Regions from separate parts of the Delftia sp. genome, predicted to be linked through region 1. Evidence: predicted binding sites of a transcription regulator. Region 1 holds the regulator's gene; the other holds the start of a gene.
What was found. Region 1 encodes LexA, which represses DNA repair genes until DNA is damaged. Its sites were predicted from a motif close to ACTGTATNNNNATACAGT; they were not measured.
Positions count from the first base shown of each region.

Region 2: recA (recombinase RecA) is a predicted target of LexA. The motif match lies at 1,885-1,902, and genes of this name have one in related genera.

Region 1 covers NZ_JCABYI010000004.1:352,244-355,650, reverse strand. The annotation lists gene adk (adenylate kinase) at 1-633, shown strand, start outside; gene AC5I49_RS03440 (asparaginase) at 724-1,713, opposite strand; gene lexA (transcriptional repressor LexA) at 1,812-2,486, shown strand; gene AC5I49_RS03430 (hypothetical protein) at 2,649-3,056, shown strand; gene AC5I49_RS03425 (MFS transporter) at 3,140-3,407, opposite strand, start outside.
Region 2 covers NZ_JCABYI010000030.1:899,478-902,884, reverse strand. The annotation lists gene yddG (aromatic amino acid DMT transporter YddG) at 1-72, shown strand, start outside; gene recX (recombination regulator RecX) at 69-548, opposite strand; gene recA (recombinase RecA) at 751-1,854, opposite strand; gene AC5I49_RS20735 (MarR family winged helix-turn-helix transcriptional regulator) at 2,002-2,502, shown strand; gene AC5I49_RS20730 (response regulator) at 2,603-3,277, shown strand; gene AC5I49_RS20725 (sensor histidine kinase) at 3,373-3,407, shown strand, end outside.

The sequences.
Region 1 (3,407 bases):
CCCGGCGCCGGCAAAGGCACGCAAGCCGCTTTCATCTGCCAGAAGTACGGCATTCCCCAGATCTCCACCGGTGACATGCTGCGTGCCGCCGTCAAGGCCGGCACGCCCCTGGGCCAGCAGGCCAAGGCCGTGATGGACGCCGGCCAACTGGTCAGCGACGACCTGATCATCAATCTGGTCAAGGAGCGCATTGCCCAGCCCGATTGCGCCAACGGCTTCCTGTTCGACGGATTTCCCCGCACCATTCCCCAGGCCGACGCCATGAAGGCCGCCGGCGTGAAGCTGGACTACGTGCTCGAGATCGATGTGCCCTTCGATGCCATCATCGAGCGCATGAGCGGCCGCCGCTCCCACCCCGCTTCGGGCCGCACCTACCACGTCACGTTCAACCCGCCCAAGGTCGAAGGCCTGGACGACGTGACAGGCGAGCCGCTGGTGCAGCGCGAGGACGACAAGGAAGAAACGGTCAAGAAGCGCCTGGACGTCTACAGCAGCCAGACCCGCCCGCTGGTGGACTACTACCGCGCCTGGGCCGAGAAGGAAGCCGCAGCAGCCCCCAAGTACCGCGCCATCAGCGGCCTGGGCTCGGTGGAAGACATCACCCAGCGCGCCCTCGCAGCACTGGCTGAATGACGCAGGCCATGCGCCAGACCCCAGAAAAGCACCCGCCGGGTGCTTTTTTGTTGCCGGCCTGCATCTGAAGCGCCGGCGACGCCCGGAGGATCAGTCGCGCGGCTGCACGGCCAGCGCCAGCATCATGGCAATCCGCGCCTTGGCCACGGGCAGTTGGACCAGATCGGCCTCTGCGGGGTCCGTGCCAAGCCCCGAGGCAACGGGCAGGCCTTCGGCGCAGCGCGTGCCCCGCCAGATCCAGACGCCTTTGTCGCGCGCACGCAGCAAGGCTGCTTCCATGCTTTCGTGAACGGTCGCATTGCCCGTGCCGGCCACCACGATGCCGCGCACGCCTGCGGCCACCAGCGCATCCACGCCGCAGGCTCGCGCCAGGGCACCGCTGAACACCACCTCGACCCAGGGCAGCTCATCCAGCGCCAGCAGATCAGACAGCGCGGGAGCGGAAATCACCATCCGCGCAACGGGGGCGACCGGCGTGACCGGCGCATCAGGCACCAGCCAGCGCACGCGTCCTTCCTCCACCACGGCCTGCGGGCCACCTTCCATGGAGCGCATGGCCTGCAGTCGGTAAGGTTGGACCTTTTGCACCTGGGCCGCCGCATGCACCTCGCCGCCGGCCACCACCCACACACCGCTGCGCCCGCCGCTGGCGGCCACGGTCACGGCATCGCGCAGATTCTGCGGTCCGTCGGCCAGCAGGGCCGTGGCCGGGCGCATGGCGCAAGTGAGCACGATGGGCTTGGCGGCAGGCAGCAGGCTGTGCAGCAGCCAGGCCGTCTCTTCCAGCGTGTCCGTTCCATGCGTGATCACCACGGCGCGTGTGTCCGCATCCTCCAGCGCCTGCGTGCAGGCACGCAGCAACGCGCGCCACACGGGCCAGTCCATATCCTTGCTGTCCACCTGCGCGATCTGCTGCGTCTGCACAGGCCCCAGCGCCTGCTGCTCCAGATCCGGCACGGCATCGAGCAGCGACTGCACCGTGATCTGTCCGGCCTTGTATCCCACTGCCTGCGACTGCGAATCCGCCCGGCCGGCGATGGTGCCGCCCGTGCCAAGAATCACCAACTTTGACTGCCCCACTTGCACCTCTTGGAAAACTGGTTAAAAATACAGATACTGTATAAATCATCAGATGACTTCTCTGCCTGCCATCTGAATTCAAGGACCGGACGCACGCCATGCTCGACCATCCCAAGCTCACCGCCCGCCAGCAACAGATCCTGGACCTGATCCAGGCCGCCATCTCCCGCACGGGCGCGCCCCCCACCCGCGCGGAAATCGCCAACACGCTGGGCTTCAAGTCCGCCAACGCAGCAGAGGAACACCTGCAGGCCCTGGCCCGCAAAGGCGTGATCGAACTGGTCAGCGGCACCTCCCGCGGCATTCGCCTGCGTACCGACACCGTGCGCAACATCAATGCCGCACGCGGCACCAGCTTCGGGCTGCCGCTGTCGGCCCTGGCGCCGCTGATGCTGCCGCTGGTGGGCCGCGTTGCGGCGGGCTCGCCCATTCTCGCCCAGGAACATATCGACCAGACCTATTCCGTCGAACCCAGCCTGTTCCAGGTCCGCCCGGACTATCTGCTGCGCGTGCGCGGCATGTCCATGCGCGACGCGGGCATCATGGACGGCGATCTGCTTGCCGTGCAGTCCGCGCATGAAGCCCGCAACGGGCAGATCGTCGTGGCACGCCTGGGAGATGAAGTCACCGTCAAGCGCCTGCGCCGCACCACGCAGGGCGTGGAGCTCCTGCCGGAAAACCCCGATTACCCGGTGATCCGCGTCGCTCCCGAAGAGGCCTTTGCCATTGAAGGCCTGGCCGTGGGGCTGATCCGCAACAGCATGTCCATGTAAGCCGGACAGGCAGCCCTGCACGGGTTGCCACCCCCTACTTCATGCACCGCCCAGGTGGTAGGCGCGAAGCCTTGCAGCTTCGCCCTGGGCGGAGCTTTGCCCGCAAACCGCAATCCTGCCTGTGTCCATGCCTCTTTGAAATACGCCAACAGGAGTCGTCACATGGGATTCGCTCTGCCAACACTGTCTTCTCTGTCCTTCCTGCGCCTGGCACAGGGCATTCGCCTGCCCGCCGCCGCCATGGAGCCCGCCATGCGCACCATCCAGCCCGAATCGCCTGTGCAATCCGAGCAGGCGACCATCCTGTCCTTCAGCAAGGCCCGCCGCCGCAGCCAGCAGCGGCGCAGCAAGTCAGCACGGCTACCAGAACACAGGGATGCGCAGCTGCTGCTGCCCCTGCAACCCGAACTGCCCTCCCTTCCGGCAGATCAGGCCCTGCCTTCGGGTCTGCGCATCATCCAGCGCTCGCCGCAGGAGCAGCCCGAATGCCTGTTCATCTCGGGCCGCATGGCCGATGTCTGTGCCGCCCTGGAACGCATGGAAGCGCACGGCGCGCAGACACCGGCCTGAGGTCGCCCTGAGACCAACCCGTCCACCCGGTCTGCGAGAGCCCGGGCCTGTCTCTTGCCTTGCCCAGCGGCAGGGGCTGCGCATCAGGCCCTGACAGCCGCCGGTGCAGCACTCCCCTCGCTGCGCCGATTGCGCATGCACCACGCCTGCGCCGCGGCAACGCACAGAATGCACAGCACGACGCTCAACGAAAAACGCAGTCCGCGCGCATCGGACAGCATGCCGAACAACGGCGCCACCATGCCGCCTATCGACATGGCCAGCCCCAGGGTCAGCCCGCTGGCCGTGGCTTGGTTGCGCGGCAGATAGTCCTGGGCCAGCGTGACCTGGGCGGCAAACGGAAGAAACATG
Region 2 (3,407 bases), on a different contig from region 1:
TTCTGGCAGGGCGTGGCGCTGGTGACCGTGGGGTCGCTGGTGTGCTGGGGCGCAACCCGGCGCGTGGATTAGTTGCCTTCGTCTGCAGCTCCGTCATCCCAGTCTTCGCTGCGCCCGCGCAGCACCTTGCTCGCTATTTCTCCGCCAAAGCCGCGCGCGGCCAGAAAGCGCATCTGCTTGAGGCGTTCCTGCGGGGTGGCCGGCGGTGTGCCGAAGCGCTGGCTCCATACGGCATGGGCGCGCTGCAGTTCGGTGGCGCGCAATTGTTCTGCGGCGGCGCGCACCAGGCCATCGTCCAGCCCCTTGCTGCGCAGCTCCTGCACCACGCGCGATGTGCCAAAGCGCGCGGCCTTGCGATGCAGCACGGACTCGGCCACGCGCTCGGCGCTGATGAAGCCGCGCTGCTCCAGCGCGTCGAGCATGGCGCCCAGGTCCTCGCCTTCCTCCACATGGGGGGCGAGCTTGCGTTCCAGCTCCAGCCGTGAATGTTCGCGCTGGCCCAGCAGCTTGAGCGCCCGGCCCTTGAGCGACAGCTTGGCGAATCCCATGCGGCAATGTCTCCTGAATCATCCCGAATAAAAAAGGCCCCCACGCTCCCCTTGCTGCGCAAGGTCCGCTGCCCCCCAAGGGGGCCGCTTTTTTGCCTTGGGGCGTCCCAGCGATAAAAAAGGCGCAGACGTGAGCCTGCGCCAAGATGGCAAACACAGTGTGCGCAGGCGCTGCGGCGCCTGCTGTGAGGGGTCTGGGCGCTCAGGCTTCGATCACGCCGTCCTTGTCGGCCTTGGCCTTGCCCGCCTTGGCGGCCTTGGCTTCGGGGGCATCGCCACCGGCCGTAGGCAGCAGGGCGATGCCCAGGCTGTCGCGCACCTTGTTCTCGATCTCCACGGCCAGGCCGCTGTTCTCGCGCAGGAATTCGCGGGCGTTGTCGCGACCCTGGCCGATCTTCTCGCCGTTGTAGGCGTACCAGGCCCCCGACTTGTCGAGGATCTTGGCGTTGACGCCCATGTCCAGGATTTCACCTTCGCGCGAGATGCCTTCGCCGAAGAGGATGTCGAACTCGGCGGTCTTGAACGGGGGCGAGACCTTGTTCTTGACGACCTTGACCTTGGTTTCGTTGCCGATGGCTTCGTCGCCCTTCTTGATGGTGCCGGTGCGGCGGATGTCCAGGCGGACCGAGGCGTAGAACTTCAGCGCATTGCCGCCCGTGGTGGTTTCGGGGCTGCCGAACATCACGCCGATCTTCATGCGGATCTGGTTGATGAAGATGACCATGCAATTGGTCTTCTTGATGGTGGAGGTCAGCTTGCGCAGCGCCTGGCTCATCAGGCGGGCCTGCAGGCCGGGCAGCTGGTCGCCCATCTCGCCTTCGATTTCGGCGCGCGGTGTCAGTGCGGCCACCGAGTCCACGACGATCATGTCCACGGCGCCCGAGCGCACCAGGCTGTCCACGATTTCCAGGGCCTGCTCGCCGGTGTCGGGCTGGCTGATCAGCACTTCGTTGAGGTTCACGCCCAGCTTCTGGGCATAGCTGGTGTCCAGCGCGTGTTCTGCGTCGATGAAGGCGCAGGTGCCGCCCTGCTTTTGCATTTCGGCGATGACCTGCAGCGTCAGCGTGGTCTTGCCCGAGGATTCAGGGCCGTAGATCTCGATCACGCGGCCACGGGGCAGGCCGCCCACACCCAGGGCGATGTCCAGGCCCAGCGAGCCGGTGGAGACGACCTGGATGTCCTGGATGGCTTCGCCTTCACCCAGGCGCATGATCGTGCCCTTGCCGAACTGCTTTTCGATCTGGGCGAGTGCGGCCTGCAGGGCCTTGGCTTTTTCACTGTTGGCGGTGGTGACGGCGGTGTTCATGCGGACTCCTGGGTTGGGTATGGATTCAGCTCTGTATTTGCATTCAGGCTGGATGCTTGAACAGTAGTTTATGGGCTTGCTGTCTTGATTTGTTGGTGTTTTTGGTCAGTTTTCCTGACTTGTTGGATTTGCCTCCACAATGCATTCATGAGTGAGCTTTCCCCTGTCACGCCGCCCGCCGACGCCTGGCGCCAGACCCACCTGGGCCGGTTGCTCGGCCATGCCATGCGGCGGTTCGACGCGCGTGTGCTGCAGCTCATGGCGCGCGATGTTGAGGTGCCGCTGGCACTGTCCAACCTCGCTGCGCGCGACAAGGTGGGGGCGGCCCATATCCACATCACGCGGCATCTGTCGCTGGCTGGCGACCGGCTGACGGACCTGGCAGAGCGCGCAGGCATGACCAAGCAGTCCATGGGCGACCTGGTGACCCAGTGCGAGGCCTGGGGCCTGGTCACGCGCGAGAGCGACGAGCGCGATGCGCGCGCGCGCCGCATCCGCTTCACGCCAGCGGGCCTGGCCTGGCTGCAGGCTTTCCATGACGCCGTCTCCCAGGCCGAGGCCGAATTCCGCGAGGAAGTCGGCGACGACATCGCCACCGTGGTGGCGCTGGGGCTGGAGGCCTACGCGGGCGGCGGCTCACTCGGGTAAGGTCCCTGCCCGCGCTGCGGGGCGCATCCTAGAATCCTGGGAATTAAAGGCGCGCATTTCCAACTCCCAGAGCGCGCCTGCATTACAGGAGACATCCCCCATGCGCATTCTGATTGCCGAAGACGACCAGGTCCTGGCCGATGGCCTGCTGCGCAGCCTGCGCGGCTCGGGCGCCGTGGTCAGCCATGTGGCCAATGGCAGCGAGGCCGACACCGCGCTGATGACCAGCAGCGAATTCGATTTGCTGATCCTGGACCTGGGCCTGCCCAAGATGCACGGTCTCGAAGTGCTCAAGAAACTGCGCGGCCGCGGCGATGCGCTGCCGGTGCTCATCCTCACGGCGGCCGACAGCGTGGAGGAGCGCGTGCAGGGGCTGGACTACGGTGCCGACGACTACATGGCCAAGCCGTTTGCGCTGTCCGAGCTGGAGGCGCGCGTGCGCGCCCTCACGCGGCGCGGCATGGGCGGCGCCAGCAGCACCATCAAGCACGGCCCGCTGGTCTACGACCAGGCCGGCCGCGTGGCCACCATCGACGGCAAGATGGTCGAGCTGTCGGCGCGCGAGCTGGGCCTGCTGGAAGTGCTGCTGCAGCGGGCCGGCCGGCTGGTCAGCAAGGACCAGTTGGTCGAGCGCCTGTGCGAGTGGGGCGACGAAGTCAGCAACAACGCCATCGAGGTCTACATCCACCGGCTGCGCAAGAAGATAGAGCGCGGCCCCATCCGCATCGCCACCGTGCGCGGCCTGGGCTACTGCCTTGAGAAGATCGCGTCCTGAGGCCGCTGCCGTGGCTGTCAGGCCCGGGTTGGCTTGCCTGCGCATAGTGGTGGTTGCCGCGGGGCCGTGAACCCGTCGTAAGGGGCTGCCCGCCGATGAAAATCTTCCAGCGTGAACAGCGCTCCCTGTT